4 regions of the Marinobacter sp. OP 3.4 genome follow, and region 3 is predicted to be linked to each of the others. Evidence: predicted binding sites of a transcription regulator. Region 3 holds the regulator's gene; each other region holds the start of a gene.

Region 1 (7,657 bases), on a different contig from region 3:
GGTCACGATGCTCAGTACCACCAGGATACCGCCCAGCACGCCCCAGATGGTGGCAACCAGTGCACTCGGGGTGGACGGCTCGGCGGTGATCACCACCAGGCCGGCAATGGCACCGTTGAGCAGCATGGTCAGGTCGGCCTTGCCGAACATCACGCGGGCGGTGATCAGGGCGGCGATGGCACCACCGGCGGCGGCAGCGTTGGTGTTCAGGAATACCATGGCCACGGAGTGGGCACTGGCCACGTCACCCAGCTTCAGCACGGAACCGCCGTTGAAGCCGAACCAGCCCAGCCACAGGATGAAGGTACCCAGGGCGGCCAGCGGCATGTTGGCACCCGGGAAGGCGCGGATCTCGCCGTTGGGGCCGTACTTGCCCTTGCGGGCGCCAAGCAGGATGACACCGGCCAGGGCAGCGGCGGCGCCGGCCATGTGTACGATGCCGGAGCCGGCAAAGTCCGAGAAGCCCAGATCGCCGAGGCTGTACATGCCGAATACGTCAGCACCGCCCCAGGTCCAGGCGCCTTCCATCGGGTAGATGAAGCCGGTCATGACCACGGCGAAGATCAGGAACGCCCACAGCTTCATGCGCTCGGCCACGGCACCGGAGACGATGGACATGGCGGTGGCCACGAACACCACCTGGAAGAAGAAGTCGGAAGCACCGGAGTAGATGGAGCCGCCCTCGAAGTCGCCGCGCTCGGCAAACTCACCCATCACGCCGCCGACGTCAACGCTGCCCATGCCGCTCAGGAAGATGCTGCCGTCGTACATGATGGCGTAACCGCAAACCATGTACATGGTACAGGCCACTGCGAACAGGGCCACGTTCTTGGTCAGGATTTCGGTGGTGTTCTTGGCGCGAACCAGACCGGATTCCAGCATGGCAAAGCCAGCTGCCATCCACATGACTAATGCGCCGCACACCAGGAAATAAAAGGTGTCTAGAGCGTACTGTAAATGAAATACACTGTTTTCCATTGGAAGCCCTCCGCACGAGGCTTATCTAGGTTGGATTTTTTGCGTTGGCCTGACTGCTTTAAGCGTCCGGGATCAGACGGCTTCTTCGCCGGTCTCGCCCGTCCGGATACGGATGGCCTGTTCCAGTTCGGTCACGAAGATCTTGCCGTCACCGATCTTGCCGGTATTGGCTGCCTTGGTGATGGACTCGATCACCTGGTCCAGCAGGTTGTCGCCGATGGCCACTTCCACCTTCACCTTGGGCAGGAAATCGACCACGTATTCAGCACCGCGGTAGAGCTCGGTATGACCTTTCTGGCGACCGAAACCTTTTACTTCGGTTACGGTTACGCCCTGAACGCCAATCTCGGATAGTGCCTCACGGACATCATCCAGCTTGAAAGGCTTGATGATCGCTGTCACAAGTTTCATTGCTGTCTCCTTGGATTAAGCCGCCCCGGTTTTCTGGCCACTGCATCGTGGATCGACCGGGTTCGGGATGCTGCCACCTCGCACACCAATTGTGCGGATTGCGTGCAAGGCTCAAAGCATCGTGTATGCCAACGCAAAAAAATAGTTATAAAACAGTGTATTACAATATTTGTGAACCAAAATGGTTCCGAAGTGTGCGCCATTATAGCGCAGCGATATGGAGCGAGAACCAATTTGGTGCAACTGCTCAAGACAGGTGCGCCTGCTTTTGATAAACGTCCATTCCTTCGGGGGCTTTCCTCTGAAACCGTCACCGACAACGACAGGTTGCCAGCGGGCTTGAGGGGAGTCCCTTCGAATAGTATGGCAGGGACCGGGCTGTGTTACACTCCCGGCGAACAGAAGGCCGCCAGCCCCACCGTCAGGGTACGCGACTGGTGACCGGGAACCCACGGAATATAACGGAGAGAGTGCGGTGAAGATTCCCAACGATCTGCTGGGCCAGGTCCAGCAACAGTTCGGTCAGTTCGTTCCGGATATGGCGCGGGCGGCCCGGGACGATGTTGAGAACCATGCCCGTGCTGCGGCCATGTCCGTGGTCTCGAAGCTGGAACTGGTGACCCGGGAGGAGTTCGACGCCCAGCAGGCGGTGCTGCTTCGCACCCGCGAGCGTCTGGAACAGCTGGAGAAGCGGGTCGCCGAACTGGAGCAGACGCACAGCGCCGACCCGGCACAGGACTGAATCCCCCTTAAAAGGCGGCACAGGCAGTACCGCCGGGGCCTATAACATCAGGGAAGATCTGCATGCTTGCCACCATCCATACCCGTGCACGGCTGGGCGTTAGCGCCCCGGCCGTGACCGTTGAAGTCCACCTGTCCGGCGGACTGCCGTCCCTGTCCATTGTGGGGTTGCCGGAAACGGCGGTCCGAGAGAGCAAGGACCGGGTTCGCAGTGCGCTACTGAACGCCGGTTTCGAATTCCCCGCCCGACGCATCACCATCAACCTGGCTCCGGCGGACCTGCCCAAAGAGGGCGGCCGTTTCGACCTGGCCGTGGCCCTGGGTATCCTGGTGGCCTCGGAACAGTTGCCTCCGGAACCCCTGGCCGGCCTGGAATGCCTGGGGGAACTGGCGCTGGACGGCACCCTGCGGCCGGTGCGCGGGGTACTGCCGGCGGTCATGGCCGCCCGGGAGACCGGCCGCCGTATCCTGGTGCCCTCCGATAATGCCGACGAGGCCTCCCTGGCCGGCGGTGATGATGTGCTGGCCACCGACCACCTGCTACGGGTATGCGAGCACCTGGCGGGTACCGACACCCTCTCTCCTGTGGCTCCCATGGAAGCCGTGGACAGCACCGCCGGGGTGGCGGACCTGGCGGATGTGCGGGGCCAGCACGTGCCCCGGCGGGCCCTGGAAATCGCCGCGGCCGGCGGCCATAACCTGTTGCTGTTCGGCCCCCCGGGAACCGGCAAGAGCATGCTGGCCAGCCGTCTGCCGGGCATACTGCCGCCACTGACGGACCAGGACGCCCTGGAGGTGGCCAGCGTCCATTCCATCGCCGGTCTGCCGGTGCGGGCCGGGCAGTGGCGTCAGCCACCTTATCGCGCGCCCCACCACACTGCCTCCTCGGTGGCCCTGGTCGGTGGCGGCAGCAGTCCCCAGCCCGGGGAGATCTCCCTGGCCCATCGCGGGGTACTGTTCCTGGACGAACTGCCAGAGTTCGACCGCAAGGTGCTGGAGGTACTGCGGGAGCCCATGGAATCCGGCGAGATCATGATTTCCCGGGCGGCCCGCCAGGTCCTGTTCCCGGCCCGTTTCCAGGCCATCGCCGCCATGAACCCCTGCCCCTGTGGCTACCGTGGCCACCCCACCATTGAGTGCCAGTGCACGCCCCACGAGGTGTCCCGCTACCGGCGCAAGCTGTCCGGTCCCCTGCTGGATCGTTTTGACCTGCATGTGGAAGTGCCGGTGCAGGATGGTGAGGTGCTGTTGCGGCGGGATGGTGAAGGGGAGGGCAGTGCGGCGGTGCGACAACGGGTGATGGCGGCCCGGGAGCGCCAGCTCGACCGCCAGGGCCTCAACGCCACGCTTTCCGGGGCGGCGCTCCATGAGGCCTGTCGCCTGGATTCGGCCAGCGAGCAACTGGTGAGCCAGGCCATTGAGCGTCTGGGACTGTCCGCCCGGGCCATCCACAGGATTCTGCGGGTGGCCCGCACCATCGCCGACCTGACTGGTGACCAGGCGCTGTCGAAGTCGCACCTGGTTGAGGCCCTGGGCTACCGCAAACTGGACCGCCAGCCGGCGGCGCAGGGGGTGTCGGCGATCTGACGCAGGTCCCGGGCGGAGGCTGCCTCTGACTGGTGGCGGGATTCTGGTAAACTGTGAAGCCTGTCGAATCGTACCCGAGAGTTATCCAGACCGTGGCCTGAGGACGCAAGATGACTGATCACCAGAACCAGACGGATTCATCCCCCATTACCACCCGCCGGGGGGTACGCAGCTTCGTGATCCGTCAGGGTCGTATGACCGACGGTCAGAAGAAGGCCTATGAGCGCCTGTGGCCCAAGTATGGCCTGACCCGGGAGCAGGGGGTTATCGACCCCCGGGAGATCTTCGGTCGTGAAGCCTGGCTGAACCTGGAGATCGGGTTTGGTATGGGCCAGTCCCTGGTGGAAATGGCCGAGGCAGCGCCGGAGCAGGACTTTATCGGGGTGGAAGTGCATGCCCCTGGCGTGGGCGCGTTGCTCAAAGAGGTGGAGGAGCGGAGCCTGGAGAATGTCCGGGTGTACGCCATCGACGCCAACGATGTGATCGACCTGTGCCTGCCGGACGCCGGCCTGGACCGGGTCATGGTGTTCTTCCCCGACCCATGGCCCAAGAAGAAGCACCACAAGCGCCGGTTGATCCAGCACGAGTTCGTGCAACGCCTGCGCCACAAGCTCCGTGTTGGTGGCATCCTGCACCTGGCCACGGACTGGGAAAACTACGCCGAGCACATGCTGGAAGTGATGGACGGCTCGGAAGGCTTCGTCAACGCCCGGGACGAGGGCGGCTACTCACCACGCCCGGAGCACCGGCCCATTACCAAGTTCGAGAAGCGGGGTGAGAAGCTGGGCCACGGTGTGTGGGACCTGGTGTACCGGCGGACCAACTGAGCCGCTACGCATCGACGTCTCAAACCTTTACCAGCGGCGCTTTCAGGCGTGGTGTGTGTGTATCGGGTGGCGTCGCGCCGCCCGGATCACCACCAGGCCGGCAATGCCCAGCAGCAGGGCGGTGTAGTTGATCAGCGCCAGCAGCGTAGCGGACAGGCTCAGGCGGTCACTGGGCGAATCCAGGTTCACCAGCATCAGGGAGTACTCGGCAACATGGGTCATGCCGGCGGCCACGAACAGCCCCCGGACCCAGCGCCCCGCCTTGCGCTCCCGGATGCCGGGCCGGTCCACCAGCAGATGGTTGGTGAAGAGAATCAGCAGGGTGCTGTAGAGGAAGGCAAACACGAAGCCGCTCCACAGGGACGCCCGGGCCCAGCCCAGGCCGGCCCCGGTCCAGCTCTCGACAATGGCGATGGCGTTCTCGCCGGTGGTGGCCAACTGGAAGTTGAGCATGCCCTGCGGGGAAACCGGGGTCTGGAGGGGCTGGTTCAGCCCCAGTTGCAGTACCAGCACGATGGCGGTCACGCCCCCGAGCCAGCGGATCCTCGCCGGGATCGGTCTGCGGGTAGTGTCGTTCATGACAGAAAACGCTCCAGCACACTGTTCAGGACCTGTCGCCCCCGCTCCGTGGCCTGTAGGCGGTGAGGGTCCAGTAGCCCGTCTGTTCTCAATTGATTCAGTATTGCAGCAATTGTAGTCAATGGTAAACCGGTCCGTTCCCGGAACAGGACCTCGTCGACACCCTCCTTCAGCCGCAGGGCATTCATCATGAACTCCAGGGGACGTTCCTCCGGATCGATGGACTGGGTGCCGGCGGTGCGACTACCGATGCGCCTGAGGTAGGCATCGGGCTGGCGGGTCTTCCAGTAGCGCAGGATGTCCCCGTCCGCCAGCGACACCTTGCCATGGGCGCCGGCCCCCACGGCCAGGTAGTCGCCGAAGGTCCAGTAGTTGAGATTGTGGCGGGAGGACCGGCCGGGCCGGGCCCAGGCGGATACCTCGTAGTCGTCGAACCCGGCCGCCAGCAGCCGTTCCCGCCCCGCCTGCCAGATGCTCCAGAGGGTGTCGTCCTCGGGCAGGGCCGGGGGGCGGCTATAGAATTCGGTATTGGGTTCCAGGGTAAGCTGGTACCAGGACAGGTGGGGCGTCTGCCAGGACAGGGCCTCGTCCAGGTCCGCCAGGGCCTGTTGCGGGCTCTGGTCCGGCAGGCCGTGCATCAGGTCCAGGTTGAGGTTGTCGAAGCCGGCCTCGAAGGCGGCCTCGATGGCCCGTCGGGCGTCGTTGTCGTCGTGGATCCGCCCCAGCCGTTGCAGGTGCTGTGGATTGAAACTCTGGATGCCGATGGACAGCCGGTTGATGCCGGCCTCCCGGAAGCCCCGGAAGCGGCCCTGCTCCACGGTGCCCGGGTTGGCTTCCAGGGTGATCTCGGCGTCCGGGGTGAAGGTGATCCACTCACCGATCCGGCGGAACAGGGTCTGGTAGAACGCCGGGGACATCAGCGACGGCGTGCCGCCACCAATAAACACGGTGGATACCGGACGGTTGCGGACCAGTGCCAGGTCCTGCTGCAGGTCCTCCAGCAGTGCGTCCAGGTAGTCGTCTTCCGGCAGTGGCCCGGTAAAACTGTGGGAGTTGAAGTCGCAGTAGGGGCACTTGCGCACGCACCAGGGCACGTGGATGTAGAGGCCCAGTGGCGGGCAGGGTGTTCCGGTATCGCTGGCGGCGGAGATCACGTCTGTTCCAGCTGTTCCACCAGCAGGCGCAGGGCACGACCCCGATGGCTGATACGGCCCTTCTGCTCGCGGGTGAGTTCGGCGGCACTGAGGTTGAACTCCGGAGCCAGGAACACCGGGTCATAACCGAACCCGCCATCCCCCCGGGGAGCTTCCAGGATACGCCCTGGCCAGCGGCCGTGGCAGATCACCGGGGTCGGGTCGTCGGCATGGCGCAGATAGACCAGCACGCAGTGGAACTGGGCCGAGCGCCCGGCCTCGGGTACGCCCTCCAGGGCCCTGAGCAGGGCGCTGACATTGTCCTCGTCGCTGGCATCGGGGCCCGCATAGCGGGCGGAACGGACTCCGGGCTGACCGCCGAGGGCATCCACCGCCAGGCCGGAATCATCCGCCAGGGCCGGCAGGCCGGTTTCCCGGGCCGCGTGCCGGGCCTTGAGCAGGGCGTTTTCCACGAAGGTGACGGCGGGTTCCTCGGCTTCGCCGACTCCCAGGTCCCCCTGGGCAACGGGGCTGAGGCCAAGCGGCGCCAGCAGGTCGCCCAGTTCCCGCAGCTTGCCCGGGTTGTTGCTGGCAAGGACCAGTCGCTGGGTCATGGGGCCTCCGGAATCCTGGTCAGTCATTGAACAGCGCCTGGGAGAAACGGATTGGCAGGTCCTGGGCGTGGCCACTGGGGCGGGCGGTGATCTGGAAGGTCATCAGTTCACCGGCGCTGTACTGGTACTCGGCAATGAAGTACACCGCATCCCCCTCCTGGATCCGGCGAAACGCCAGGAAGCTGGGCTGGCCCACATCATTGAGCGCCTTGCCCTCCACCTGTCCCGGTACCGTCCTGATGCCCCCATTGTCCCCTTGGGTCATGATGGCGATGTTGACAATGCCAATGCCCCTGCTGCGGTTGAGGTTGTTGGCGGCCGCCACCTCCGGTGGCAGGAAGGTGCTGGGAAATACCGCATAGTGGACCTGGTATTCCCCGAAATCGACGCTCTTCTCCTGGGCCGTGACGGGGCCGGCGAGAGTCAGCAACAACAGCGTCAACGTAATTGCGAGCTTCATGGTCAGTCTCCCCGTGTAATGCGGTAGATGGCAATCTGGCCCAGCAGGTTGGGCCAGAGGCGGCTCAGCCAGCGGTCCTGGTGTTCACCGTCCACTACCGTACGATTACGGATGCGGAAGTTCTTCTGATGACACAATGCCTCAAAATCCTTGAAGGTGCACAGGTGAATATTGGGCGTGTCATACCATCGGTGGGGCAGGGTTTCCGATTCCGGCATCCGTCCCCGCCACATCAGGTACCAGCGTAGCCGCCAATGGGCGAAGTTGGGAAAGGTGACGATGCCTTCCCGTCCCAGGCGCATCATTTCGTCCAGCACGATGTCCGGC
Region 2 (7,657 bases), on a different contig from region 3:
CGGGCGCCAGGAAGGCGTTGTTCATGAAGTAGTGGCACTCGATGCGGGCAAGCGCAATGGCCGTGTGGGGATGGGCAAAATGCTCCACCACCCTCGGGTTGGGGTGCAGGGTCGCACACCGCCCTTCCCACACCGACCAGGCCTTGGCGGCCTGGATCTGCTCCAGCTCGTTGTCGCTGGTCAGCCGGCGGTAATAGGCAGACACCATGTCGGCCCGCTCGTCTTCCGGAATCGGGGCCACGTAGTCCCGCCAGTAATCCGGAAAAACGCGACCGGCACCGTGCTGATAGAACCACTGGATATCGTCAGGGCGACACAGGAAGATCCCCCTCAGCACCAGTCCCAGCACCTGCTCAGGGTGGGCCTGGGCATAGGCCAGGCTAAGGGTTGAGCCCCAGCTGCCCCCGAACAGCATCCAGCGATCGATGCCCAGGAATTCCCGCACCCGTTCCAGATCCTGCACCAGTGCCTGGGTGCTATTCCCCTCCAGTTCCGCCAGGGGCGTCGACCGGCCCGCCCCGCGCTGGTCAAGCAGGATAATGCGGAAACGCTCGGCATCGAAAAAGCGCCGGTACCAGTCCTCGCAGCCGCCACCGGGACCGCCGTGGATAACGATGACAGGTATGCCGTCGGGATTACCGGATTCTTCCAGGTACAGCTCGTGGGGAGGCTCCACCGCCAGCCGGTGGCGGGCATAGGGTTCGATGTCCGGGTAGAGGGTCAGCATGGGGGCTCCTTTTGGCACTACAAGGAGTCTAGCCGAGATTGGCGGGGGGATTCATTTTTATAAGCCTCTCGCCCTTGAGGGGGCCAGCCTGCGTCTGTTCTGCGCTTCGCTGGCCCCGTCAAGGGCGAGGGTGTCGACGTCACTAGCCGGGAATAACCCGGGGCTCAGCTCTTCTTGCCGGCCCGCTTGCGGTCGTTCTCGGTCAGCAGCTTCTTGCGCAGCCGGAGAGACTTGGGCGTCACCTCGACCAGTTCATCCTCATCGATGAACTCCAGGGCCTGCTCCAGGGTGTGGCGGATCGGAGGCACCAGGCCGATGACCTCGTCCTTGCCGGACGCACGCATGTTGTCGAGCTTCTTGGCCTTGGTTGGGTTGACCACAATGTCGTTGTCGCGGCTGTGAATACCGCACAACTGCCCCTCGTAGATCTCGTCACCCGGTGACAGGAACAGCTTGCCCCGGCTTTGCAGGGTTTCCAGCGAATAGGTCATCGCCGTGCCCTTGGCCATGGAGATAAGCACACCGTTCTGACGGCTGCCCATGGCACCTTCTTTCAGCGGTCCGTAGTGGCTGAAGGTCGAGGTCAGGATACCGCTGCCGGACGTCATGGTGAGGAAGGCGTTACGGAAGCCGATCAGGCCACGGGCCGGAATCACGTATTCAACACGCATGCGGCCCTTGCCGTCCGGGATCATGTTGGTCATGTCGCCCTTGCGCAGACCCAGTTGCTCCATCACCGGCCCCTGATGCTGCTCTTCGATGTCGACGATAACGTTTTCGTAGGGCTCCTGCTTGACACCGTCGATTTCACGAATCACCACTTCCGGGCGACCGACCGCCAGCTCGAAATTCTCACGACGCATGTTCTCGATCAGCACCGACAGGTGCAGTTCGCCACGACCGGAAACCTTGAACTTGTCGGCGGACTCGCCATCCTCGACCCGCAGGGCCACGTTGTGCAGCAATTCCTTCTCCAGGCGCTCCTTGATGTTGCGGCTGGTGATGTACTTGCCTTCCTTGCCGGCGAACGGGGAGTCGTTGACCTGGAAGGTCATGGACACGGTGGGCTCGTCCACGGTCAGGGCCGGCAGGGCCTCAACCGCGTTCTGATCGCACAGGGTGTCGGAGATGAAGAGCTGATCCAGGCCGCTGATGCAGACAATATCGCCGGCCTGGGCCTCGTCCACTTCCACCCGCTGGAGACCGGAGTGGCCCATGATCTTGAGGATACGACCGTTGCGCTTGTTGCCATCGGCACCAATCGCGGTCACCGGCGTATTGGTCTTCACCTTGCCGCGAGTAATACGACCGATACCGATAACACCCAGGAAGCTGCTGTAGTCCAGCTGGGAGATCTGCATCTGGAAGGTACCATCCGGATCCACCGCAGGCGCCGGTACGTGATCGACAATGGCCTGGAATACGGCATCCATGTTGTCGTCCATGGCCTCGTGCTCCATGCCGGCGATGCCGTTCAGGGCGCTGGCGTAGACCACCGGGAAATCGAGTTGCTCCTCGGTGGCGCCCAGGTTGTCGAACAGGTCGAAGACCTGATCCACCACCCAGTCCGGACGGGCGCCCGGACGGTCAATCTTGTTGACCACCACGATGGGGCGCAGGCCGGCATCGAAGGCCTTCTGGGTCACGAAACGGGTCTGGGGCATGGGGCCGTCGATGGAATCCACCACCAGCAACACACTGTCCACCATGCTCATGACTCGCTCGACTTCACCACCGAAGTCGGCGTGGCCCGGGGTGTCCACGATGTTGATGTTGTAATCGTGCCACTTCAGGGCCGTGTTCTTGGCCAGGATGGTGATACCGCGTTCCTTTTCCTGGTCATTGGAGTCCATGACCCGCTCGTTCTCAAGTTCCTTGCGGTCCAGGGTGCCGGACTGGCGCAGCAACTGGTCGACGAGGGTGGTCTTCCCATGGTCAACGTGGGCAATAATGGCAACATTTCTTAGCTTATCAATCACAACAGGTTTCCTGAGGCATGTCGGGCGACCTGAGAGGGTCCACAATGCGCGCCCGACCTGTCGGCCGGCCCACATACCGTCTCAAATCCGGAAAATGAATGCTTGTCACCGGCAGTGAGGCCGGTATCCTGCACTTGGAGTCTTCAACGAGTCTTTAGCAGGCGCGCGAAGTATATAGGAAACAGGGTGTCGTTAATATGAAGAAAAACGCCTATTCTGTTTCGGTGCACCTTAATGCCAGATGCACCACAAGTGATCACCCAGACCCTGATTTGCACCACTATAGTGCACAACAAAGGTCCCTCGACCAGGGCCTGCCCCAGCGGAGAGCGTAAAGAGCCCTCCCAGAGGCCGTGGTTGCGCTGTTCTGGCGCGCCAACAAAAAACTGGCAAGCAGTTTGCATTTACTTACGCAGCCGACTATCAGGGCGGTACGGAACCGCTGACACCGCTGATACCAACGATCGGACCGCAGCAACGCTGAACGATCCGGCACAACGAACACCGAAAATCGCCCGCAATCCGGGTTAACTTACGGAGTAAGCACAATGTCCAAAACGATTGATCTGATCAAAGAACACGAAGTCAAATGGGTCGACCTGCGATTCACTGACAGCCGTGGTAAAGAGCAGCACGTCACCCTGCCGGCCACCGAAGTGGACGAGGATTTCTTCACTGACGGCAAGATGTTCGATGGCTCTTCAATTTCCGGCTGGAAGGGCATTAACGAGTCCGACATGATCCTGATGCCGGACGACAGCACCTCCGTACTGGACCCGTTCACCGAGGAAACCACCCTCAACATCACCTGTGACATCGTGGAGCCCTCCACCATGCAGGGCTACGAGCGTGACCCGCGTTCCGTTGCCAAGCGTGCCGAGGAATACCTGAAGTCCACCGGCATTGCCGATGGCGCCCTGTTCGGCCCGGAGCCTGAATTCTTCGTGTTCGACTCCGCCCGCTGGAGCGTTGACATGAAAGGCGCCATGTACGAGCTGTACTCCGAGGAAGCCGCCTGGGTATCCGGCGAAGACTTCGAGCGCAACAACATCGGCCACCGTCCCGGCGTGAAAGGCGGCTACTTCCCGGTTCCCCCGGTGGACAGCCTGCATGACCTGCGTGGCGCCATGTGTGCCGCCATGGAGTCCATGGGCCTGGAAATCGAGGTTCACCACCACGAAGTGGGCACCGCCGGCCAGTGTGAAATCGGCGTTGGCGCCAACACTCTGACCCGCAAGGCCGACGAAGTACAGATCCTCAAGTACTGCGTGCACAACGTGGCCCACGCCTACGGCAAGACTGCCACCTTCATGCCCAAGCCCGTGGTTGGCGACAACGGTTCCGGCATGCACGTACACATGTCCCTGAACAAGGACGGCAAGAACCTGTTCGCCGGTGACGGCTATGCCGGCCTGAGCGAAGCCGCCCTGTACTACATCGGCGGTGTCATCAAGCACGCCAAGACCATCAATGCCTTCACCAACGCCTCCACCAACAGCTACAAGCGTCTGGTTCCGGGCTTTGAAGCACCGGTTATGCTGGCCTACTCCGCCCGTAACCGTTCCGCTTCCATCCGGATCCCGTATGTGAACAGCCCCAAGGCCCGTCGTATCGAGGTACGCTTCCCGGATGCGTCCGCCAACCCGTACCTGGCTTTCGCCGCCCTGATGATGGCCGGCCTGGACGGCATCCAGAACAAGATCCACCCGGGCGACGCCATGGACAAGGATCTGTACGACCTGCCGAAGGAAGAGGCCCTGAACATCCCGACCGTTGCCGAGACTTTCCAGGAAGCCCTGGACAGCCTGGAAGCGGACCACGAGTTCCTGACCCGTGGCGGCGTGTTCACCGAAGACATGATCGCCGGCTACATTGACCTGAAGCGTGGTGAAGTGGAAAAGCTGAACATGACCACCCACCCGGTCGAGTTCGAGATGTACTACTCTGTCTGATCCGCACCCGCGGAACAGCTGAGTCCGAGAAAGCCCCGCCCCGGCGGGGCTTTTTTGTGACTTTTACCTCACCGTAACCCGAGGCGACGTATGGCACATTGCATTGCCTTTCCGCTCTGTCGATAATCCCGTTATGGTCCATCACAAGGTTCTGCCCATGAAAGCATTGTTCCTGATTGCCGCCACGACGTCGGCATTGATCGCCCTTCCGGTCCAGGCCGAGATCTACCGCCAGGTGGATGCCGACGGCAACGTGACCTTTACCGACGAGCCGGACGATAGTGCCGAGCGTGTCAACGTGAAGCCGGCCACCACCATCACCATGCCAAAGCCTGAAACCGTCAAGGAACAGCTTGAGGAAGAGGAAGACGGCATTGGCGATCAGGATGCCTACGAGTCCGTCAGCTTTACATCCCCGGCGGATGAAGAGGCGTTCCACAGTGGCAGCGGCAACGTGGAGTTCCGGGTGACCAGCGACCCGGCCCTGCGCCAGGGCCACAAGTTTGAAATCACCCTGGACGGCCAGCCGGTGGGGCAGACCAGTTCCGGTTCCGTCACCGTCAACAATGTCTTCCGGGGCACTCACAACGCCGGTGTCAACGTGATCAACCCGGAAGGCAAGCGCATCTACACCGGCGACAAGATCACCTTTACCGTCCATCGCCCATCCGTGCTTAACTGATATCCTCCGTCTGGTCCAGGCCCATTGATCCGCCGGGCCAGACGGCACGCCAGCCCTGTTTTGACCCCACCCTCGAGAGCCGCACCATTTTAGTGCGCTCGCACCAATAAACAGCCATACTCTGTTCCGACAGGGGGCGTTTCCAGCCGCCAATAAGCACAGGTCGTCCCCGTCCGCACCAGGCTACAGCGGACAGCCAGCGGGCTGGCGGCACCCCTGCCCGCAAATGGCGCATCATCGAAAGAAATCGCGACGCGATCTCAATTCTGGATCGGTTTTTGCAGCAGCCAGCCCATCAACCGAGGGAGATTCATGTCAGCCGTTACGGAATACAAGAGCATACTCGACAGCCTGACCACCGCCGTGATCGTTGTGGACAACAACCTGCGAATCGACTATCTGAACCCCGCCGCCGAGAGCATGCTGGAGACCAGCCTCTCCCGGGTTCAGCACGTCCGTCTGGCCGACCTTCTGCTTGAGACCAACCAGTCCCTGGATACCCTCCAGGCCGCTGCCGAAACCGGCCAGACCTACACCCGTCGTGAGGCGGAGTTCCTGCTGGCTACTGGCAACCGCCTGATTGTGGACTACTCGGTAACCACCTTCGGCGCGGACAGTAGCCACCTGCTACTGGAAATACAGCCCCGGGACCGCCTGCTGCGCATCAGCCGGGAAGAGGACCTGCTGACCCAGCAGGAAACCACCCGCATCCTGGTCCGCGGCATGGCCCACGAGATCAAGAATCCCCTGGGGGGCATCCGTGGCGCCGCCCAACTGCTGGACCGGGAACTGTCCGACGACAGCCAGAAGGAATACACCCAGGTCATCATTGACGAGGCGGACCGGCTTCGTGGCCTGGTGGACCGCATGTTGGGCCCCAACCGGGCACTGAAGCTGGCCGACACCAATGTCCACGAGGTCCTGGAGCGGGTGCGCACGCTGCTGGAGGCGGAGAGCCGGGGCCGGCTCAACTTCCGCCGCGACTACGATGTCAGCCTGCCGGAGTTCCCCGGCGACAAGGAACAGCTTATCCAGGCCTTCCTGAACATCGCCCGCAATGCCATGGAGGCCGCCTTCGAGTACCGCGACGGGCCCTGTAGCGACGAGCCTCCCACCATTACCTTCCGCACCCGGGTGCTGCGCCAGTTCACTATTGGCCAGAAACGCCACCGGCTGGTGTGCCGGGTGGATATTATCGACAACGGACCGGGCATCCCCCCGGACCTGTTACAGAACATCTTCTATCCCATGATCAGCGGTCGGGCCAATGGCACCGGCCTGGGGCTGTCCATAACCCAGAGCATTATCGGGCAGCACCACGGCCTGGTGGAGTGTGAGAGCGAGCCGGGCTCGACCGACTTTATTATCTTTCTGCCGCTGGAGGAGACCACGCGATGAGTCAACCGGCAAACATCTGGATCATTGATGATGACCGCAGTATACGCTGGGTGCTGGAACGTGCCCTGACCCAGGCCGGCATGGAGCCCCGGGTGTTCGAGAATGGCGACAACGTCATGATGCGCCTGGAACACGAGGAGCCGGATGCCATCATCAGTGACATCCGCATGCCGGGTATCGACGGTATTGCCCTGCTCTCCCGGGTGGTGGAGGATCACCCGGATGTACCGGTGATCATCATGACCGCCCACTCCGACCTGGAGAGCGCCGTCACCAGTTACCAGAGCGGCGCCTTCGAATACCTGCCCAAGCCGTTTGACGTGGACGACGCCGTGGCCCTGGTCAAACGTGCCGTGGCCCACAGCCACGAACGCCGGGCCAGTGCCGAACCCAGCACCGAGTCCCCCCACCGCAACGCCGAGATCATTGGCGAGGCGCCGGCCATGCAGGAGGTCTTCCGGGCCATCGGCCGGCTGTCCCACTCCAACATCACGGTGCTGATCAACGGTGAAAGTGGTACCGGCAAGGAACTGGTGGCCCAGGCGCTGCATAACCACAGCCCCCGGTCCAGTCATCCGTTCATTGCCCTGAACATGGCCGCCATCCCCAAGGACCTGATCGAATCGGAACTCTTCGGCCACGAGAAGGGTGCCTTCACCGGCGCCGCAGCCGCCCGTCAGGGGCGGTTCGAGCAGTCCAACGGCGGCACCCTGTTCCTGGACGAAATCGGCGATATGCCAGCGGATACCCAGACCCGGCTGCTGCGGGTACTGGCGGATGGCGAGTTCTATCGGGTGGGTGGCACCACGCCCATCAAGGTGGATGTGCGCATCATCGCCGCCACCCACCAGGACCTGGAAAAGCTGGTGGACGCCGGGGGATTCCGGGAAGACCTGTTCCACCGCCTCAATGTCATCCG
Region 3 (7,657 bases):
CGGTATCGGTCAACGCCAGGCTGCGGACGCAGAACGGCAGCCTCCGCTATCCGCCTGCCGATCTGGAGTGGCAGGATATCCGTGGCGGGCTGCGCTACAGCACCCGGGATGGTTTCAGCGATGAGGCCCTGTCAGCCACCTTCATGGGTCAGCCGGTCAGTGTACGATTCCGGGCGGATCCAGCCCGGGGGGCGTTGACCATCATCCAGACCGGCCAGGCGGACCTGCTCACCCTGGCCCGTGAAATGATGCCCCAGGGGCAGCGGGTACCCGGTGTGTCGGGAACACTGCCCTATACCGCCCGCCTGGATTTCGTGCCCGACGCCGACGCCCGTCTGGCGGTGACCGCGGATGCCTCCACGATCCAGTCGGAGTGGCCGGCGCCCCTGTCCGGGGAGACCGGTTCCGGCGACAACCTGGAGGCGCTGCTGCGTTGGCCGGAGGGCGATCAACTGCTGCTGGAGGCCCAGTGGGGCGAACGTCTGTCGGCGGCGCTGGAGTGGCGGGATTCCCGCTTCCACGGTGGCCAGGTGGTCATCGGTGACGGGTCGGCCCGCTTTCCGGTGGAAGGGGGGCTACTGGTCCGGGCCGCGTTCGACCGGTTCGAGCCTGCCCGATGGCTGCCCTGGCTGGAGCAGTTGGGCGTGACCGGCGACGCCCCGTCGGGGTCGGAAGCCGGGGGCACCGGTCAGCGCTTTGACTGGCTCAACAGTGTTGACCTGAGGATGAACGAACTGATCCTGGGCAATCACGCGGTTCCCGGTCTCCGGTTAACGGCCCGGCCCCAGGAGGATGGCTGGCTGTTGACCACCAATTCCGATCGTGCGGTGGGTCGGGTACGGATTCCAGACGCCGGGGATCGCATCTGGGTTGACCTGGACCGGCTCAGCCTGGCCCGGGACCACGAACAGGATGCCGGAAGTGATGAGGCACCGGCGCTGCTGACGCCCTCGGAACAGCTTGATGCATTCCGCGATATGGCGGCGGGGCAGTGGCCGGAGGTGGAGGTGCGTATCGCCTCGCTGGTGCTGGGGGACGATTCCGCCGGCTCCTGGTCGTTCGTATTGTCACCGTCGCCGGACCAGGTAACGTTGATGGATCTCCAGGGGCGCCTGGAATCGCTGGTATTTGACGGCCAGCTCCGTTGGGGGGTGACCTCCGGCGAGCAGGTCACCCTGGTGCAGGGGGTGCTGGAAGGCGGTGGCCTCCAGGGCCTGGCCAGCCTGGTGGGCAAGGAAATACCGATGACCAACAAAAACTCGGTGATCGACCTCAATATTGCGTGGCCCGGTCGCCCCGATCAGTTCGCGGTCGGTCACCTGAGTGGGGAATTCAGTGTCAGGCTGGACGACGGCGTGATCCTGCAGAACAACGAGACCGCCCAGATCTTCCGGATTTTCAACCTGCTCAATACTGACACCCTGCAGCGCCGTCTGCAGTTCGATTTCTCCGATCTCTATGAGGCGGGGGTGGCCTTTGACGCTATCTACGGCAAGGCCAAACTGGACAATGGCGTGCTGACCTGGGATCCGGACCTGCAACTGGCGGGCCCCTCCGGGGCGCTGAGACTCTCGGGGTTCACCAGCCTGGCTGACGAAACCCTGGACATGCGGCTGGTGGTGATCCTGCCGCTGACCCAGAACCTACCCCTGGCGGCAATCCTGATGGGTGCCTCACCGCCGGTGGGGGGCGCCCTGTTCGTACTGGATAAACTGCTGGGTGAACCGTTGAGCAAACTGACCAGTGCCACTTATAGTGTAGGGGGAACCTGGGATAACCCGAAGGTGGACCTGCGGAACATCTTCGATTCCGGGAACCAGGAATAGTCCGTCCTATCGCCCCGATGGAGAACGCCATGGCGAATGCCCAGACCGTTGCCGCCATTCAGATGGTGAGCACCAGGGATATCGACGACAACCTCAACCAGGCCTCCCGGCTGCTGGCCCGGGCGGCAGAGCAGGGGGCCCGGGTGGCGGTACTGCCGGAGAACTTTGCGGTGCTGGACACCGCCAACATGCCGTTACACGGTGGTCGCGAGGTGGCGTCAGGCGGCCCGATCCGGAGCTTCCTGGCGGAACAGGCCCGCAAGCATGGGCTCTGGATTGTCGGCGGCTCACTGCCCATTGCCGCCCGACCCGATGGCTCCGCCCTTGAGAACCGGGTCAGGGCCAGTTGTGTGGTGGTGGATGACCAGGGCACGGAAGTGGCCCGCTATGACAAGATTCACCTGTTTGATGCCATGGTGGAGGACAGCCAGGGCCAGTACCGGGAATCGGACACCTTCGAGCCCGGCGAGCAACTGGTGACGGTGGACACGCCCGTGGGCCGCCTGGGACTGGCGATCTGCTACGACTTGCGCTTCCCTGAGATGTTCCGGCAGTTGCGCGAACGGGGAGTGGACTGGGTTACCCTGCCCAGCGCCTTCACCTGGCATACCGGTGACGCCCACTGGCACCCCCTGGTCCGGGCCCGGGCCATCGAGAACCAGGTCTGGATGGTTGCACCGGGGCAGGGGGGGCAGAACAGCGAACGCCGCCGCACCTATGGCCACTCCATGATCGTCGACCCCTGGGGCAAGGTGGTCAAGGAACTGGCCGAGGGGGCGGGAGTGATCGTCACCGAGCTGGATCCGGACTACCTGCAGCAGGTCCGCAAACGCATGCCGGTGTGGGAACACCGGCGCCTCTAGAGGCCCGTTTGGTTAACGAATCCGACGGGGTGCCGGAACCGGCGAATCAGCCGGCCTGCTCGGCCTCGTCGATGCATTCCCGCAGGTAGCGGAACAGTTTCCGGCCCTGGCCGGTGTTCTTGCCCGTCTTGACATCCCTCTGGGCGTTCCTCAGCAGGTTGCGGAGGTGCTGCACATCCGCCGTCGGGCAATGCTCGATAAATTCCGCCACGGCGCTGTTGCCCTCGGCAATCAGGCGGTCACGCCAGCGCTCGGCCAGGTGATGTCGGCGGGTATGCTCCTCGCTACCGGCGTCAAAGGCTTCCACGGCGCGGCGCAGGGCCTCGGGGTCGTCCTCGTTGCGGATCACCTTGCCGATGTATTGCAGGTGCCGGCGCCGGGCCTCGTGCTGGCGGATACGGCGGGATTCCTGGATCGCCGCCTTCAGCGTCTCGCTCATGGGCAGGGTGGCGAGCTGCTCATCGCCCAGGTCCAGCATGTGTTTGCCCAGCTCCTGCAGTGCCTGCATTTCACGCTTGACCTGCGACTTGCTCTTGATCAGCTCGTCGTCGCCGGCTGGTTCACTGGATGGATCGTATTTGCTCACGGCTGCTCTCTCATGGGTCACTGGCCCTCACCAAAATAGTCATTGATCAATGCCTCAAGGGCTTCGATGGCCTGCTGCTCATCGGGGCCGTCCGCGATCAGTTCCACTTCCGTTCCCTGGCTGGCGGCCAGCATCATCACCGGCATGATGCTCTTGGCATCCACCTCCCGGTCGCCCTTCGACAGCAGCACACGGCTTTCATAGGCCGATGCCGTCTCGACCAGTTTGGCGGCTGCCCGGGCGTGCAGCCCGAGCTTGTTGATGATGGTAATGGGCTGGCGGATCATGCCGTACCGCTGGTTTTCGGGTTCAGGTGGGGCAGTTCCGTGTGCCGGGTCTGGACCCGGTTGTAATGCCGGCTGAAATAGCGGGACAACTGTTCGCACACGTAGACGGACCGGTGCTGTCCGCCGGTACAGCCGATGGAAATGGTCATGTAGCTGCGGTTGCTCTTGCTGAATTGGGGCAGCCAGCTTTCCAGGAATCGGGTCAGGTCATCGATCATACGGTTGGTCATGTCGTCGGAGCCCAGGAAATCAATCACCTGCTGGTCCATGCCGGTGTACTTGCGCAGTTGCGGGTCCCAGTAGGGGTTGGGCAGGCAGCGAACGTCCAGCACATAGTCCGAATCCACCGGCACACCATGCTTGAACCCGAACGACTGGAACAACAGCGCCAGTTCCTGCTCACGGCGGCCGATAATCCGCTGCTTGACCATATCACGGAGCTCGTACATGGACAGCTCGGTGGTATCCAGGTACAGGTCCGCCAGTTGGGCAATGGGTTCCAGCAATTGCTTCTCGTAGCGGATGGCCTCGGTGAGGGAGGTCTCGTCGTCGCTCAGGGGATGCTTGCGCCGGGTGGCATGGAAGCGCTGCAGCAGGGACTGTTCGGTGGCATCCAGGTAGATGATCTCGGTGGTCATCCCCGAGTCCAGCAGTCGCTGGTGGATGGCCTCGAAATTGGCAATCTCGCTGGACAGGTTGCGGGCATCAATGCTGACCGCAATCTTTTCCAGCCGGCTGCCGGAATTGCGTGAGGTGGCCTCGGTGGTCAGCGGGAACAACAGCCCGATGGGCAGGTTGTCGATGCAGTAGTAACCCAGATCCTCCAGCACATGGAGGGCGGTACTCTTGCCCGAACCGGAACGGCCGCTAACGATGATCAGCTTCATGAAACTTGTCCCCTGGCGACTTGGTCGACATTGAGCGCGAGTATACGCGACATGCCGGGAAAGGATCAGGTATTGCCGGTCATCTTCTGGTGGAGGCCTTCGGCGGTCTCGCAGGCCCGAAGGGCATCGCAGAAGCTGCGGTCATTGAACTGCTCGGCAAGCTGACTGAGCAGCTCCAGGTGCTCTGAGGTGGCCTCGCGGGGCACAATCAGTGTGAACAGGAGATCCACCGGCTGGTTGTCGATGGCGTCGAAGGCCACGCCTTCCTCCATCGTGACCAGGGCTCCGACCACGCGGGTACACCCTTCAAGCCGGCAGTGGGGAATGGCAATACCCTGACCGATACCGGTGCTCCCCAGCCGCTCCCGGGCTATCAGGTTATTGAAGATCTGGGTTTCATCCAGCTCCGGATACTGTCCGGCCACCTTTTCCGCGATAAATTCCAGAATCCGCTTCTTGCTGGTGCCATTGACCCGGCAAAGGGTGAGCTCTGGCGCCAGTATGTTATTGATGGTCAAGGTCGAATCGGTCATGGATACTCGTCGGTCCCGATAAAAAAATGCTGCGGTACGAGTCCGTACCGCAGCGTTGTGATTCAGATTATAGCCGTTCCGCCATGGCAATGGTTAGCGGGCCGTTGCTCCGTGCATCCGGTCAACGTTCTTTTCCTTGTGCTTGAGGATCTGCCGGTCAAGCTTGTCCACCAGGGCATCGATGGCGGCGTACATGTCATCGTTTTCGGCCTTGGCGTGGATTTCGCCACCGACCACGTGCAGGGTGGCCTCCGCGATCTGGCGTACCTTTTCCACCTCCAGGGTTACCTGACAGTTGCTGATGTGATCGAAGTGGCGCTCAAGTTTTTCGAATTTCTCGTTGATGTAATCCTTGAGGGAGGGAGTCAGTTCGACATGATGACCGGAAATGTTCAGTTGCATGGGCTTCTCCTGTTTGTCAGACCCTTTGTGTCAGACCAGTCGCTTCCGCTCGTTGGAGGGCGGAATATGCATGGCTTCACGGTATTTTGCCACCGTTCGCCTAGCCACCTTGATGCCCTGCTCTCCCAGCATGGTGGCAATCTTGCTGTCACTGAGCGGCTTCTTCGGGGTTTCCGCCGCAATCAGTTTCCTGATCATTGCGCGAATGGCCGTGGACGAGCATTCGCCGCCTTCCTCGGTGCTCACGTGGCTCGAGAAGAAGTACTTCAGCTCGAAGATGCCACGGGGCGTGTGCATGAACTTTTGCGTGGTGACCCGGGAAATGGTGGATTCGTGCATTTCCACAGCCTGGGCGATGTCCGACAGGATCAGCGGTTTCATCGCTTCTTCCCCATGGTCCAGAAAACCCTGTTGATGTTCAACTATTCGTGTCGCCACCTTCAACAGGGTCTCGTTCCGACTCTGCAGGCTCTTGATGAACCATTTCGCTTCCTGGAGCTGGTCCCGCAGGTAGGTGTTGTCGGCACTGCTGTCGGCACGCCTTATAAGGGAAGCATAGCTGGCATTGACACGAATGCGCGGGGCAATTTCAGGATTCAGTTCCACCCGCCAGCGGCCCTTGTCCTTGCGTACGATCACGTCCGGAATGACGTAGTCCGGCTCGGATGTGTCCAGGGCGTTGCCCGGGTGCGGATTGAGGGCGGTGATAACCGCCAGCACTTCCCGCAACTGGTCTTCCTTCAGGCGGCTGCGCCGTAACAGCTGGGCGTAGTCGCGGTTACCCAGCAGATTGATGTAGTGGGTGATCACCAGTCGTGCCTTGTCCAGCCACGGGGTGTCCGCCGGCAGCTGGTTGAGCTGGATCAGCAGGCATTCCTGCAGGTCACGGGCAAAGACGCCGGGCGGGTCGAAGTGCTGCAGGCGGCGCAGGACCGCTTCCACCTCGTCCATTTCCACCGGGTCCTCGTCTTCGTCATCCATCAGTCCGGAATGGATTTCCTCCAGGTGGGAGGTCAGGTAGCCGCGCTCATCCACGGCATCCAGCAGGGCATGGGCGATGGCGGCATCCCGCTCGCCCATGGGCGTCAGGTTGAGTTGCCATTCCAGGTGGTCGTGCAGGGTCTCGGTGGTGGGGCTGCGGCTTTCGAAATCGGAGTCATTGTCGTCATCGCCCCGGGAGGCGGGAGCCGGCGCGGACTGATAGATGTCATCCCAGGCGGTGTCCACCGGCAGGTCGTCGGGAATGTTGTCGGAGGGATTGTTATCCGCCGACCAGTCCGATTCCTCCCAGGTATTGTCGGCTGCGGACTCACCTTCCGAGGCGCTGACCGACTCCTCGTTGCTGTCATTGTTGTCCCGCTCGGCGTCGGAAGACTCGTCGGTGTCCTCCTCCTCGGAGGTTTCCAGCATCGGGTTGGAATCCAGGGCCTGCTGGATTTCCTGCTGCAGGTCCAGTGTGGAAAGCTGGAGCAGACGGATCGCCTGTTGCAGTTGTGGGGTCATCGTCAGGCTCTGACCCATCTTTAACTGTAAGGAGGCTTTCATCACCATGGTTTCACATCCATCGCCCTTCTGAGGTAGCCGGTAACAGAATCGTTGCAAAAAGACACTGATTCAGCTCAAAAAATAGCTGAAATCAGGCAAAAAAATCAGCGTTACCGGATACTTGGAAATAACAAGCAAGTTCTTTGCCGAGTGTACCCCCTTGCTGCTGCCAACACAATTGCAGGGCGTGTGGACTGTGTTGCAGTGTGTTATCGGATGGGCCAACCGGATCACAGCCTGAATTCGTTCCCCAGGTACACTTCCTTCACCTGCTGGTTGGCCAGGACGTCATCCGCGGAGCCTGAGGCAATGATGTGGCCGCTGCTGACGATATAGGCTTTTTCGCAGATATCCAGTGTTTCCCGCACGTTATGGTCGGTGATCAGCACGCCGATCTGCTTGTCCCGCAGGTGGCGGATAATCTGCTTGATGTCGCTGACGGAGATGGGGTCCACCCCCGCGAACGGTTCGTCCAGCAGGATAAAGGCCGGTTCCATGGCCAGGGCCCGGGCGATCTCCACCCGCCGGCGCTCACCCCCGGACAGGGCCATTCCCGCGCTGTCACGGATGTGGGTGATGTGGAATTCCTGCAGCAGCTCTTCCATCTTGTCCTGGCGCTGCTTTTTGTTGAGGTCTTTCCGGGTTTCCAGGATCGCCATGATGTTGTCGCTGACCGACAGTTTCCGGAACACCGACGCTTCCTGGGGCAGGTAGCCGATGCCCTGCCG
Region 4 (7,657 bases), on a different contig from region 3:
CCCGTAAAGGGCCTGTTGTTCCTTCAGTTCCCTCAGCAGGGGGCGATAGTATCCCTTGTCCAGTTCGGCCAGGTAACGGAGCCGCTTGAGGGCCTTGCGCACTTCATGGAAGTCCTCGTCCGGTGCCTCCGCGGACAGGGCATGGAACCCCTCGAGACAAAGCTGTCCCCGTGCCCGGACGGTGTCGTGGATGGCGTCCGGCGTGGTTTCCCCCAGGGCCCGGTACAGCAGCTTTCCGGTGATCGTCTGCTCCCATTGTGCCAATTCCCGGCGCCATTTTTTCCGTTCCAGTTCCCCCGACAGTGACTGCCGCTCCCGTTCCCGCCAGTGCCGGTAGAAATCCCTGGCACCGGAGGCCTGTAACGACCGTTGCAGGCGCGGGTTGCCTGACGCCTGTTGCTCAAGGTAATGCAGGAAGACATCCAGGTCCCGCAGTTGGCTGGTTCGCCTGGCCATGCGTTTGAGTGGTTTCAGGCTTTTTCGGAGTGCGCTTTCTCCGGAGATGGTCTCGACCGCCTCGGTTACCGCTCGGCTGCGCCTGAGGTTGATCCGGAACTGGTGCAGGAACTCCGGGTCGATGCCCTGGATCACGCCGGGCTGGAGTGCGCGCAGGGTATCCAGTTGATGGCGCAGTGATACGGGCACCTGCTTTCGCAGGCTGTTACCGGTTTCCGGCGCCTCGGGCGCCTTGCGGCGATAGAGCTGGTAGCTGGCCTGGGCCGGGGGCAGGTAGCGCACCAGTGTTCCGTCCCCCTTGCCCAGTTGACGCCATTGGTCCAGAGGAAGTTGCAGGTGTAGCACGGCCCCGGTGACCATGTCCGGGGCCTCGCCATCGGTCAGCATGGCGGCCAGGTCCGTCAGGGCGGGGTTGTGGCCGATCAGGGTCACGGAAGGGGCGTCGCCCTTCAGGTTCCGGAGCCACTTGAACAGGTGTTTGGCACGGAAGGTATACAGGGTAGGCTCAAAGCGTATTCCAGCCACCAGATTGTGTTCCGGCAACTGCTCCAGCAGACCCTCAATGGTCTGCCGGGCACGGCAGGCGTGGCTCACATACACCGGATCGCCCAGGGCGCCGAGTTCCAGCAACGGACCGGCCATGGCCGCCACCTGGCGCTTGCCCCGCTTGTTGAGGGGGCGGTCGATATCGTGCAGGGAATCGTCCGTCCAGCTGGATTTTGCATGTCTGATCAGGAAGAGGCTCTTCATCGACAACATCCCTCTGTGCATCGGGTGGCCCGGGAAGCTATGATATCGGCTTCGTGCCGACTCCCATGCCAACATCGGTCGGTCACTGGATCAAGCCAGGAAGTTCGTGGGCCTGACCCTATCGGCTTCCAACAATAAAACCAAAGCAGGAAGTAATCACCATGACATTACGCTCAATGCTGAAGACAACGACACTGTTGCTGTCGCTGTCCCTCGTCGGGACATCCGCGATTGCCGAGGAAACCTATACCCTGAGGCTGGCCGAGACCTGGGGCCCCAACTATCCGATCCTGGGGGACACCAACCGTAGCTTGAAGGCCATGGTGGAAAAGATGTCCGAGGGCCGACTGCAGATCCGTATCGACTCCTCCAACAAGCACAAGGCGCCCTTCGGTATCTTCGACATGGTCAAGGCCGGTCAGTACGACATGGGCCATACCGCGTCCTACTACTATAAGGGCAAAATCCCCAACAGCATGTTCTTTACTACCGTACCATTCGGCATGACCGCGCCGGAACAGTACGCGTGGTTCTACTACGGTGAGGGGTTCGACCTGGCCCAGAAGGTCTACGGCCCCCACAACATGCTGTCGTTCCCCGGTGGTAACACCGGCGTGCAGATGGGTGGCTGGTTCCGTGAGGAGATCAATTCCCTGGAAGACCTGCAGGGCCTGAAGATGCGCACCCCCGGTTTTGCCGGCGAGGTGATGGCGGATATCGGTGTGGCCGTCACCAACATTCCGCCGGGTGAGCTCTACACCGCCCTTGAGCGTGGCACCATCGACGCCCTGGAGTGGGTCGGGCCGGCCCTGGACCTGCCCATGGGCTTCCACCAGATCGCCGAGTACTACTATGGCGGCTGGCAGGAGCCGTCCGCGGAACTGCAATGGCTGATCAACAAGGACACCTGGAACGAACTGCCGGAAGACCTGCAGGAAGTGCTCCGCGTGGCCATGCGCACAGCGGCCTATGACATGTACATCCAGACCATGCACGAAAGCGGCAAGGCCTGGAGCAGCATCCAGGAAGAGTATCCGGACGTGAAGTTCCGCACCTTCCCGGATGAGGTCATGGAAGAGCTGCGGGCCTCCACCAAGAAGCTGCTGGCCGAGATGGCGGAGAAGGATCCGCTGACCCGCGAGATCATCGAATCCCAGCGTGATTATATGGAGCAGATCCGTCCCTGGACCAACATCTCCGACCGGGCTTACCTGAACAACTCCGACGTGGAGTAAGTCTCACTGTCCTTGGGAATCGGGTTAAACATTCGGTTCCCATAAACAACAAACCCCGCTCAAGGCGGGGTTTGTTGTTTATGCAGGAGATCGAAACCCACAAGCGATGTTTTTCTGGCTGTCATGGGTGGGTAGTCATATCTTCTGAATCACATGTAAATAAAATTGACAGTGATGTCGACCGCCAGTGCGTCCAGCATGGGGCATACCCCATTACGGGCAGAGGGGGATTCAAGGCAGGAACTAACAGACACCCCCGCCGGAGCGGAGATGTCTGGAAGGCGTTACAGAGCGTTACTTGGCAGCGGTTCTGCGTCGAGCAAAACCAAGGCCCACCAGCCCCAGGCCCAGCAGGCCAAGCGTGGCGGGTTCCGGCACAGGAACATCAACAACACGGATAAAGCCCGCAGCGAAGGAGAAATCGTTCACTTCCTTTTCCTGGGAGTTCAGCCAGAAGTTGTTGAAGCCACCGTCGATACCGAGGGTCACGTCTTCAAACAGGTAGCTCATATAGCTGTTGTCGGCCTGCTTGATGCCCAGTACCCAGTCCACCGTGGTGCCTTCCCAGGCAGTGGGAACGATGAGTTGGTAGAGATACTCAAACTCACTGTCAGAACCGGAGACCTGCAGGTCAAACCCCGGAATGTCGCCAGCCTCGCTGTCCTTTCCGATATAGGTGAATGGATCCGTGCCGCCCCAGATGCTGTTGGTCAGATTGGTAATGTCGGTCGGGTTGGCAATATTGCTGGCACTGTAATAGTGACAGGCATCGGCATAAGAGCCATTGGCACTGGCGCTTTCGGTGGTGTTGACGCCACCATTGATACAGGGCACTGCCTGCACGGCCAGGGAAGCTGTCATCAGAAGGCTCCCGGCTATCAGTGCTGTTGCTTTACTGCTGTGTGTTTTCATTTCTCACTCCTGACGGTGTACGGCGACACCGGGTACTGATGCTACGCCCCATGGCGTAGTGAATCTGCCTGTTCCAAAGCACGGTTTATGCCATATACTTAATGCATTGAATTTAAATAATTTTTTTTGGCCGTTTGCGTCAGGTGTGTAAATAATATTGACGTTTGTTTTGGGTCACCCTTTTGATGTGGTGAGCCCTTCTCTTCATCTCTGTAAACCATGCCGAGAGGACCAGCGGATCTCTGAGCTTTTGCCGGTCCGTGGCCCCGGGTTATGCTCCACCAACAATCACAACAGGAGTAAAAAAATGTCAGATCGTCTTGCAGGAAAAGTGGCGGTGATTACCGGCGGCACCAGCGGCATTGGCGAGGCCACGGCCCGTCGTTTTGTGGAGGAGGGCGCCACGGTGATTATTGCCGGTCGCAGTGTGGATAAGGGCGAGAAGCTGGCGACGGACCTGGGGTCGAACGCCGTCTTCCGGAAAGCGGACGTCATGAACGAAGCTGATATAGCCGCCCTGGTGGACAGCGCAGTGGAGCAGTATGGTCGCCTCGATTGCCTGTTCAACAACGCCGGCGCCGGTGACCGTACCACCCTGGATTCGGTGACCGAAGAGGAGTTCGGCCACATCATGCGCCTGCTCACCGGCAGCGTGGTGTTCGGCATCAAGCATGCCGCCCGGGTGATGCGTAAACAGGGCTCCGGCTGCATTATCAACAACTCCAGCATTGCGGGTCATCGTCTGGGGCAGGGGGGCTACCTCTACTCCGGCGCCAAGGCGGCAGTCAGTCACCTGACACGGCTAGCCGGCGTGGAGCTCGGCGCTGATGGCATTCGGGTGAACGCCATTTCACCGGGAGCGGTGGCCACCCCTATCTTCTGGGGTGGGTCCGAGCGGGCCAATACACTCAGCGATCTGGAAAACGAGGCCAAAATGGCCAAGCTGGAGAAGAACCTGGCAAAAGCGACGCCACTACCGCGGGCGGGGCTGGCGGTGGATATCGCCAACGCGGCGGTGTTCCTGGCCAGCGACGAGGGCTCGTTCATCAACAGCCACGACCTGGTGGTGGACGGGGGCCGGATTTCCATGTTCAACGAGAAGTCCGGCTGACCGGAACCGGCCCAACCAGAAAGGGGGCACCGTGGCGCCCCCTTTTTTAACGGGATGGGTTCTGGCTCAGTCCCTGCCTTCCAGCGCCGCCCGCATCTTCAGCGTTACCAGCACCGTATTCAGGTGCGGCACCGGTATGCCGTGGCGTTGCGCGATAGCCACCACATTGCCCAGTACCGCCTCCCGCTCGATGGGCCGGCCATTGAGGTAGTCCAGGGCCATGCTGTTCTTGTAGGGGGGCATCTTGCGGGTGCCGGTGATATTCTGCTCGATCACCTTGTCCTCCATGGGGTAGCCCTCGGCGGCGGCCACGTCCATGACCTCCCGGATCATGGCGCGGATCAGGTCCTCGCCCCCTTCGGTGTCCAGGATGGTCTTGGTGTCGGCGCCGTTGGCGATGACGGACAGGGGGTTGAACGGGGTGTTCCACAGGCATTTGCGCCAACGCTCGCCCACCACCTGCTCGGTCAGGTCGATGTTGATGCCGCCGTCGATAAACAGCTGGGACAGCTCCCGGCAGTTGTCGTCAATGCCTTCCGGGTAGCGGCCCATGACCAGCTTGCCGTAGGCCTTGTGTTCCACCACGCCCGGCTCGGTGCGGCTGGCGGCGATGAAGGCCAGGCAGCTGATGATGGGGTTGTCCGGGTAGGCGTCGGCCAGTTCCCGTTCGATATCCAGGCCGTTCTCGATCAGTACCAGGCGGGTGTTGCTGCCCATCCAGGGTTTTACCAGGGCTGCGCGGTCGATGCCGGGCAGGACTTTCACGCACAGGATCAGGTAGTCCGGCTCTTCCACCGGCGTGTCGCCGTCCCGGTAGACGTGGTCCGGCTGGTAGGACAGGTCTCCCAGGGGGCTGGAAATACGGATGCCGTTGGCTTTTACCGCATCGTACTCGGAGCGTAGTACCGTGCTGACGCTGCACCCCGCCTTCTTCAGGACGGCGCCGTAGAAGCTGCCGATGGCGCCGGCGCCGACGATCAGGATGCTGGGTTTGTTGCTCATGTCAGGAATGTCTCCTTGATTCGTCAATAAACGTGATCACAGGTGCCTTAACGACGGACCGGGGCCATGCTCAGGTGGGCGCCGCCGTCTATCAGGATGGTTTCGCCGGTAGTCAGGTCGCCGCCGATAATCAGTCCCAGGCAAACGTCCGCAACGGTTTCTGGTGAGGCGGCATCATGCAGCGGGGCACCCCTCTTGGTTTTCTCCAACAGGGCATCGTACTTGTCCTCGCCGAGGCCCTTCTTCAACCATTCGCCCTGCACAAAACCGGGGCAGACCGCGTTGACACGAACCTCCGGCCCCATGACGCGGGCCAGGGACCGGGTCATGGTGACCAGTGCCCCCTTGGAGGCGGCATAGGCAATGGAGCTGCCAATACCGGCGAGCCCGGCAATGGAGGCCATGTTGATGATGTGGCCGGAGCCATTGGCCCGCAGGGCCTTCTCGGCGGCACGGGTCATCTGGTACGGGCCCACGGTGTTAACGGCGTACAGGTCCAGGAAGTCCTGCTTGTCGAGGCCGTCGAGGTTGGCGTGGTCGCAGAATTTGGTGGTGCCGGCGTTATTCACCAGGATATCGAGGCGACCGAACTGTTCCACGGTGGCATCCACCAGGGCCCGGCAGTCCGCGTCTTCCGCCACGTTGGCCCGGACCACCAGGGTCCTGACGCCAAACTTCTCGCAGTCGGAAGCCACGTCCCGGGCGCCGTCCTCATTGTTGCTGTAGTTGATCACCACATGGCAGCCATGCTCGGCAAACAGGCGGGCAATGGCGGCGCCAATGCCGGAGGAGGAGCCGGTGACAATGGCAACGGAATCTTTGAGTTTCATGGAGTGGCCCTTCTTGTGGTTGTTGATTGGAAAGGGGGAACGAGCCTCATCCTTGATTGGCGAATTCGGTATCTTCTCTCGTTCTGCGAAACACATCAATCATTATTGGCCCCTGGCGGAGTAAGCAGGTCATCATGCCGTAGCCAGGTAACCCCAAGCATAGCCATGACTGCGGCCAGCGACAGGCACAATACCGCAGCCGCCAGGTAGACATCCCGTAGTGACCCCAGCAATGCGGCAACCGGGGCAACCACCAGGGGGGACAGGAACTGGCCCAGGAAGATTGCGGACGACGAGCCCCCGAATACCCGCCCCCGGTACGCCGTCGGTGTGATGCGCATCAGCCAGACATTGGTATTGGGCAGGAAAATGCCGAACCCCAGTCCCGCCAGGCTGACACCCACCAGTGTAAGGGCATAGCTGTGAGCGTAGCCCACGATGGTGAATCCGATGGTCACCAGAACAAAGCCGATCACGTAGAGGCTGCTCACGGTGAGCCAGGGCTTGAGGCGGCCGTAGGTGAACGATACCACGGCCGCCGCCATGGGGGTGGTGGACAGCGCCAGGCCAATGGCGGTACCACTGACCTCGTGGCGCTCTGTCAGCAGGAACGGCAGTTGCGCCGGCACCATGTAGAACATGGCCATGCTGATCAGGCCAAGGCTGTAGGCCAGGATCACCCGGCCCCAGGGGAAAGGCTCCGGTGGGAGCTGTACCCCGGACTCATTGTCCGTGTCCGCTGACGCTGATGGCTCATAGAGCACCGCCCGGGCATAGGGCAGCAGGAGCAGTCCGGCGATGTAGACCAGGAAGGGGCCGCGCCAGCTCCAGTCCGCCAGGGCGCCGCCCAGGTTGAGGAACACCACCCCGCCCAGGGCCATGAAACTGCCCTGCAGGCCCAGGAACCGGGCCCGTTCGGTGGCATTGAAGTAGTCACCGATCAGCGTCGTGCTGATACTGATAATGCCCGCCACGGCGATACCGAGGATGGCCCGGGACAGGATCAGTACATCCACCCGGTCAATCAGGAACCCGGACAGTCCCGCAAGGCCGTACACCAGCAGGGCCACAAGGAGCAGGTTGCGGCGACCGAAGCGGTCCGCCAGATACCCCATGGCCGGACTGAACAGGGTGATCATCAACGCCGGCATGGTCAGCACCAGTTGCACCGCTACCTCGGCATTGCCGCCGAAGTGGCGGTTCATGCCGGGCAGGGAGGGCGCAATAATGGCACCCGCCAGCACGGTCATGGTGCTGGCCAGTAACAGCACGGCCTTGATGTGGATGGGGCGGGAAATGGCAGGGCTCCTTGGATGCTTGTCGATCTATAAGAAAGCTACCTGATTACGCCGGCCGTGCCC

The links. The regulator sigma-54, encoded in region 3, starts transcription at its own class of promoters, with help from an activator protein. The targets are predictions, from matches to a motif close to ANTGGCATNNANNTTGCTNT.
Region 1: a site for sigma-54 is predicted at 1,503-1,522, ahead of glnK (P-II family nitrogen regulator). Genes of this name have one in related genera too.
Region 2: a site for sigma-54 is predicted at 3,092-3,111, ahead of glnA (glutamate--ammonia ligase). Genes of this name have one in related genera too.
Region 4: a site for sigma-54 is predicted at 3,429-3,448, ahead of RO069_RS16550 (PEP-CTERM sorting domain-containing protein). Genes of this name have one in related genera too.

Annotation. Positions count from the first base shown of each region.
Region 1 is NZ_JAVVLT010000096.1:35,548-43,204, forward strand. It holds gene RO069_RS15410 (ammonium transporter) at 1-978, opposite strand, end outside; gene glnK (P-II family nitrogen regulator) at 1,051-1,389, opposite strand; gene RO069_RS15420 (accessory factor UbiK family protein) at 1,865-2,131, shown strand; gene RO069_RS15425 (YifB family Mg chelatase-like AAA ATPase) at 2,194-3,717, shown strand; gene trmB (tRNA (guanosine(46)-N7)-methyltransferase TrmB) at 3,828-4,544, shown strand; gene RO069_RS15435 (hypothetical protein) at 4,587-5,123, opposite strand; gene hemW (radical SAM family heme chaperone HemW) at 5,120-6,274, opposite strand; gene rdgB (RdgB/HAM1 family non-canonical purine NTP pyrophosphatase) at 6,274-6,870, opposite strand; gene RO069_RS15450 (DUF4426 domain-containing protein) at 6,890-7,330, opposite strand; gene metW (methionine biosynthesis protein MetW) at 7,333-7,657, opposite strand, start outside.
Region 2 is NZ_JAVVLT010000032.1:328,847-336,503, forward strand. It holds gene pip (prolyl aminopeptidase) at 1-727, opposite strand, end outside; gene typA (translational GTPase TypA) at 892-2,706, opposite strand; gene glnA (glutamate--ammonia ligase) at 3,255-4,658, shown strand; gene RO069_RS06745 (DUF4124 domain-containing protein) at 4,816-5,340, shown strand; gene glnL (nitrogen regulation protein NR(II)) at 5,653-6,738, shown strand; gene ntrC (nitrogen regulation protein NR(I)) at 6,735-7,657, shown strand, end outside.
Region 3 is NZ_JAVVLT010000107.1:17,763-25,419, forward strand. It holds gene RO069_RS18105 (YhdP family protein) at 1-1,826, shown strand, start outside; gene RO069_RS18110 (carbon-nitrogen hydrolase family protein) at 1,856-2,689, shown strand; gene yjgA (ribosome biogenesis factor YjgA) at 2,736-3,275, opposite strand; gene RO069_RS18120 (HPr family phosphocarrier protein) at 3,293-3,562, opposite strand; gene rapZ (RNase adapter RapZ) at 3,559-4,449, opposite strand; gene ptsN (PTS IIA-like nitrogen regulatory protein PtsN) at 4,515-4,982, opposite strand; gene hpf (ribosome hibernation promoting factor) at 5,076-5,384, opposite strand; gene RO069_RS18140 (RNA polymerase factor sigma-54) at 5,415-6,929, opposite strand; gene lptB (LPS export ABC transporter ATP-binding protein) at 7,160-7,657, opposite strand, start outside.
Region 4 is NZ_JAVVLT010000100.1:26,667-34,323, reverse strand. It holds gene RO069_RS16560 (CHAD domain-containing protein) at 1-1,206, opposite strand, end outside; gene RO069_RS16555 (TRAP transporter substrate-binding protein) at 1,368-2,441, shown strand; gene RO069_RS16550 (PEP-CTERM sorting domain-containing protein) at 2,736-3,302, opposite strand; gene RO069_RS16545 (SDR family NAD(P)-dependent oxidoreductase) at 3,661-4,464, shown strand; gene RO069_RS16540 (ketopantoate reductase family protein) at 4,531-5,466, opposite strand; gene RO069_RS16535 (SDR family NAD(P)-dependent oxidoreductase) at 5,514-6,296, opposite strand; gene RO069_RS16530 (MFS transporter) at 6,392-7,567, opposite strand.